One region of the Staphylococcus sp. AS1337 genome, then DNA from elsewhere that is predicted to be linked to it. Evidence: riboswitches for the same ligand, from Rfam matches in the RefSeq annotation. Region 1 holds a riboswitch; the other holds the start of a gene.
What was found. Region 1 has a riboswitch for S-adenosylmethionine ahead of ACSUE0_RS06830 (MetQ/NlpA family ABC transporter substrate-binding protein). Riboswitches for the same ligand answer to the same signal wherever they lie in the genome.
Positions count from the first base shown of each region.

Region 2: another riboswitch for S-adenosylmethionine. It lies ahead of metX (homoserine O-acetyltransferase MetX); the one in region 1 lies ahead of ACSUE0_RS06830 (MetQ/NlpA family ABC transporter substrate-binding protein).

Region 1 is NZ_JBOIHZ010000003.1:279,254-282,473, forward strand. It holds gene ACSUE0_RS06825 (lactate/malate family dehydrogenase) at 1-348, opposite strand, end outside; gene ACSUE0_RS06830 (MetQ/NlpA family ABC transporter substrate-binding protein) at 392-1,210, opposite strand; SAM riboswitch class I at 1,298-1,403, opposite strand; gene ACSUE0_RS06835 (CPBP family intramembrane glutamic endopeptidase) at 1,546-2,301, opposite strand; gene panE (2-dehydropantoate 2-reductase) at 2,503-3,220, shown strand, end outside.
Region 2 is NZ_JBOIHZ010000001.1:231,633-234,852, reverse strand. It holds gene serS (serine--tRNA ligase) at 1-232, shown strand, start outside; gene ACSUE0_RS01105 (AzlC family ABC transporter permease) at 561-1,262, shown strand; gene ACSUE0_RS01100 (AzlD domain-containing protein) at 1,259-1,588, shown strand; SAM riboswitch class I at 1,720-1,819, shown strand; gene metX (homoserine O-acetyltransferase MetX) at 1,880-2,848, shown strand; gene ACSUE0_RS01090 (DUF2232 domain-containing protein) at 3,154-3,220, shown strand, end outside.

The DNA.
Region 1 (3,220 bases):
AATTATTGCTTCTTGTGTTACCTCGGCAACTTGGCTCATAACATTTTTTATAATGTCATGATTGCCTTGCGCTAATAAAGTACGATCACCATCATTTTTATCTGTTGGTACACTCGCAGCAATCACAATAAAATCAGCGTCTGCTAAATCTTGATAATCTCCAGCTTTAATATTGATATGCGCAGTGTTAAATAATCCTTGCGAATGATTATGATCAAGAGCTTCTCCACTTGCAATCTCATCTTTATCATCAACCAAAACAATCTCTGAAAATAAATTCAAATATTGTACATCTGTTAAAACTTGACTACCTACTCTTCCTAATCCAACAATGCCTAGTTTAGACATAAACTACACCCCTTTTTTATTACTGATATCTGTTCATAATAATTTATTTTTCATACGGAATTACATCTTTACCGTATTCTTTTTTAATGAATTTTTTCATGTCTTTAGATTGTAGAACTTTTATAAGTGCTTGATACTTTTTATCATCTTTATGTCCTTTTTTCACAGCAACGATATTCGCAAACGGTGATGACTCAGTTTCACTAATGATAGCATCTTTATGTGGCGTTAATCCATTATCTAACGCGTAGTTTGAATTCATAATAACTGCAGCGCCTTCCTTACTTTCATATGTCTTAGGTAAGAATTCTGCCCCTTGTTTATTATTAAACTTCAAATCTTTTTTATTTTCTACAATGTCTTCAAATTTTGCGTCTTCTATACTAACACCTTTTTTAATCTTTATTAATCCTTCATCTACAAAAAATGATAAGAATCTACCCTCTTCAGCTGGATTGTTAGAAACGTATATTGTTGAACCTTTAGGAATATCTTTAATATCTTTATATTTTTTACTATAAACACCCATAGGCGTAGTAAATACTTTTCCAACTTCTTCTATATCATAATTGTGGTCTTTCTTTTCTGCTTTTAAGTATGGCGTATGCTGGAAGAAATTGGCATCTACATCACCTTTATCTAATAATTTATTAGGTACTTTATAATCATTAACTGTTTTAACTTCTAAATCATATCCTTGTTTTTTCATTTCTTCTTTCGCATGTTTCAACACTTCACCGTGTGGTGCTGGTGAAGCTGCAATTGTTATTTTTTTGTCCCCATCTTTACCATTTGAATTGCCACATGCTGCAAGCACGCTCGTTAATATTAATAATGAGCCTAAAACAATTAATTTCCTCATACTTTATTTCACTCCTCATGAATTTTTTAATTTCAAACTAAATAAAAAATACTTTCTCTTAATTTTATAAGAGAAAGTATAAACCTTCTCTCATCTTTAAAAGTTCGATAACTTTTTGTGAATTAGCACCATTTCGTATAACGACGGTTGCTGGGTTTCATAGGGCACGTCCCTCCACCTCTCTTGATAAGAGTAAATCAATATGTAGTTGCAATGTTTTTATCCTAGCATTATACTCATGTTTAGTCAATTAGTTTTTAGAAAATTCTAAATAATACGTCTATTAATCCAATCCTGTTCCATGTGAAACAACAATCTCTTAAAGCTATTTACCTTTACAGAAGGACCATTGCTACATATGCAATAAAGTTATTTAATGCATGCAGTGCTATAGCAGTAGCTAAACTTCGTTGTGTTTTTAAATAGATGTATACAATACCTATAGCGATAACGAGATACATAACTATTTCTAATGGTGATTGCGCTTCTGTTACGTGTAGAGATGCAAAAACAATTACAGATAATACTGACATCACTATAAAATTCAATTTCTTTCCTAATTCACCAATTACCAAGTGTCGGAAGAGAAACTCTTCAGTAACCGGTGCAATAATTACAATAGAAAAGAACGCAAGCATCGTTGAAAATGGTGTACTAAACATTTGTTGAACCAATAAGTCATTTTGTGTTTCTTCAAATTTCCATTGTTCAGGTGCAAATGCATCAACTAATACTGGAAAAATTAATTTAAATATAAACATAACAATAAATGTAACAACAATGAGTTTCCAATATTTCTTGATATTATTGAACCCATTTTTCCACTCAGCTTTATAACTATTTTTATGTAACAACATCCATATAATCATGATAAATATAAAAACGCCAATCTCCATTAACAAAGCAGTAGAGCTCGACTCATCAATTCCATTATCTAAGTAACTACCACCAAAACTTATATTAACTGCCAACAATATGACCAAAATTATGATTGATAATATAAAATTGCTAGCTAAATAAATGATTGGCAGAAAAAAATCTTTACCGCTAATATCTTTCCATTGATATTTCTTTGCGTTTTTTAACGACATTGTAGCCCCTCCTAAAGTTTTATATACAATACACTTTTATATTGCACAATTTTTATTTTCTTTAAACATTTTACAATAATATAAATAGATAGTATAGCTAGACATTTAAACTAAATAATTTAATTTTCAATGTGTAGAAGGAAATGAAAAGTGGTATATAGAGATTAAATATACTATACATATTTTAAGGAGTTGTTGTCGATGCGTATATTGGTACTAGGTGCTGGCGGAATTGGTGGTTATTTTGGTGGTCGCTTAGCTGAGGCTGGCAAGCATGTTACATTTTTAGTACGGCCCAAACGCAAATCATATCTAGAACGAAATGGCTTATCCATTCATAGTGAAAAAGGCGATTATCATTTTAATCCACAACTCATCACAAAAGATGATCGTGTCGAACCTTTTGATATCGTGCTATTATCTTCAAAGTCTTATCATTTAGATCATGCTATTGAAGATTTAAAACCATTTATAGATCATAACACCTTAATTATTCCACTACTTAATGGCGTTGCACATGTCCCTAAATTACAAAACGCTTTTGGAAAAAATAAAATCATGGGTGGCTACTGCATTATAGAAACAACACTTGATAGTACTGGGGAGATTATTCAAACCAGTCAATTTGATAAACTCTTTTTTGGGGAATTAAACGGTACTGAAAGCAATCGTGCTAAATATGTTGAACAGGCATTTTCAGGCACAAAAGCTGAATTTATTCTACATACAAATGTCGAACAAGGCATGTGGCATAAATACTTAATGATTACTGTATTATCGGGCGTAACAACACTTATGCATGCACCTATTGGACCTATTCGTGATAGTGAAGGTGGTATAGAATTTATTAAATCCTTGTATAATGAGGCTGCTAATATTATGCGTAAACACAATGCACCTATCTCTGATCAAATTGTTT
Region 2 (3,220 bases), on a different contig from region 1:
TTCTTGTTCAAATATTACTGATTTCCAAGCACGTCGCTCAAATATTCGTTTTAAACGTGATAAAAATGCTAAACCAGAATTAGCACATACACTTAATGGTAGTGGATTAGCAGTAGGGCGTACGTTTGCTGCAATAGTTGAAAATTACCAAAATGAAGATGGTTCTGTAACAATACCAGAAGTATTAGTTCCATATATGGGTGGTAAAACAGTCATCCGTCCTATTAAATAAATTATTAAAAGTGCGTAGTTAAAGTATTAGCTACGCACTTTTTTATATGTATAGAGAGGGTAGGGGAGGTGTAAAAGTTGAGTATAAGAAATACATAAAATACGCACTATTAAAATAGTTAATTTGATTGAAAGTACTGGAGTTTATAAGGGTGGTCTAATAAATAACACAAGATTCTGAAATAGTTAAATAACTGTATTAACAATATTTCAAGACATACGTTAGACTAACGTCACACAAACCGATGTCTAAAGGTATTGATTACTTTTATGCTATTATATTAGAATGGGTTTACTGTTTTTAGCGTTTGAGGTGAGAGGGTGGAAAAATGGACAATGAGGCGCATGTTACTTTTAAACAAGGTGTAAAAGCGTGTATTCCTACTTTGTTAGGTTATGCTGGTGTTGGTCTGTCTTTTGGAATTGTTGCAGTGGCATCGGGATTTAGTATGTTGGAAATTATTTTACTTTGCTTGCTAGTGTATGCGGGCGCGGCACAGTTTATTATTTGTGCGCTTGTTATTTCTGGCACGCCCATATCTGCAATTATATTGACGACATTCATTGTGAACTCAAGAATGTTTTTATTAAGTATGACGCTTGCGCCAAGTTATAAAAACTATAGTTTATTAAATAGGATCGGTCTTTCTACATTAGTAACAGATGAAACATTCGGTGTAGCTATTACACCACATTTAAAAGGTGAGAAGATTAATGATCGTTGGTTGCATGGATTAAATATAACAGCATATGTTTTTTGGACATTTGCATGTATTATTGGTGCAGTCTTTGGTAAATACATACATCAACCAGAAGCACTAGGATTAGATTTTGCAATTACCGCTATGTTTATATTCTTAGCTGTCTCGCAATTTGAGTCGATTAGACGCTCGAAGATAAACATATATTTTGTATTGATTATATGTGTGATTGTAATGATGCTTAGTTTAAGCTTGTTTATGCCTTCATATTTGGCTATCATATTAGCTTCAACTATTGCAGCGCTGATTGGAGTGATGATGGAACGATGACAACGACGGTACATATGTTAACAATTATCGTGTTATGTGGTGTGGTAACATGGCTCACACGAATTATTCCCTTTATTTTGATAACTAAAATAAAGTTATCTGAACGTGTTATTAAATGGCTATCATTTATACCAATTACATTATTTACTGCTTTAATTATCGATGGATTAATAGAGCAACAAGAAGATGTCATGGGTTATAGCTTTAACGTGCCATTCTTAATAACGATGCTCCCGACTATTATCATTGCTGTGATATCACGCAGCTTAACAATCACTATACTTAGTGGCATTGTCATTATGGCAGTGTTACGTTGGGTATTTTAAACAATCCTATTGAAGTAAGTTATATTATCCGTTAAACTATAAATAATTAGAAAATTAAGATATTTTAGATTACATTAACATTTTAATTTTATCTTAATTAATGAGCTTATCTTTAATACAATTAAAATCAAATCTTATTTCGAGAAGCTGAGGGACTTGGCCCGTGGACGCTTCAGCAACCGGCTTATAAAGTACGGTGCTAATACCATCGATACACTCGAATGATAAGTACTTTTAACTTCTTACTTATTTTATGAGTGAGGAGTTTTTTTACTAAGTAGGAGGTAAAACATGACGAATTATACGGTTGATACACTAGAACTAGGGCCATTCAAAACGGAGTCAGGTGAATTCATCTCAAACTTAAAACTACGTTATGAACATGTAGGATTAAAAGGGCAACCACTCGTAGTGGTCTGTCATGCTTTAACAGGTAATCACTTAACGTATGGTACAAATGAAAATCCTGGATGGTGGAGAGGGATTATTGACGGTGGTTATATGCCGATTAATGATTACCAATTTTTGACATTTAATGTTATTGGAAGCCCTTATGGTTCAAGTTCTGCGTTAACAGATCCAAAGTTTCCTGAGACACTTACGTTAAGAGATATCGTACGTGCCATAGAATTAGGCATTGAAACATTAGGTTTCGAAAGGATTAACATATTAATCGGCGGTTCGTTAGGTGGCATGCAAGCCATAGAATTATTATATAATCGTAAATTTGATGTTGAAAAAGCAGTGATTCTCGCAGCTACAGATAAAACATCATCCTATAGTCGTGCGTTTAATGAGATAGCGAGACAGGCCATTCATTTAGACAATAAAGAGGGGATGAGTATTGCAAGGCAGTTAGGGTTTTTAACATACCGTTCGTCTAAAAGCTACGATAAACGTTTCTCACCAGATCAAGTTGTAACCTATCAAAAACATCAAGGCAATAAATTTATGAATCATTTTGATTCTTTATGCTATTTAACACTCCTAGACGTCTTGGATAGCCATGACGTAGATAGAGGACGCGATGATGTAGATGAAGTGTTTAGTAACCTAGATACTAAAGTAATGACAATGGGCTTCACAGATGATTTGTTATATCCAGATGACTTAGTGCGTGCCGTGGGAAAACGTTTTAAATATCACAAACATTTCTTTGTCCCAGATAACGTAGGTCATGATGGTTTCTTATTGAATTTTAATGACTGGGCACCTAATCTATATCACTTCTTAAAAGTATATAAAATTAAAAGAAAATGATTTAACAACTCTATTATATTAATTTCTAGGATGAAGCTATATGACTACTTTCGATAGGGGGAGGGTAGTCTGACATATATATAGTACATCCTTTTTTTGTACAAGTATTTAAGTTGTGGTGGCGTAAAGTGAAACGAGAAGTAGTAGTATTAGAAATGTAATACCGTGAAGTGTTGATTAGTTCAGTCATTTATAAGTTTATAATTTTGAAAAGTATAGTATATCGTTATCTTCTGTATTTGGATTGCCAATAATTGTATAAAAGTTTTAAAGAGGTTAAAATAATAGTTATAGTCAAAAATAGTATGGGAGTGGCGAAATTGTTTTCAAAAATATATCCTAAAGTAACTGTGCTTAGTATACTAACGCTAA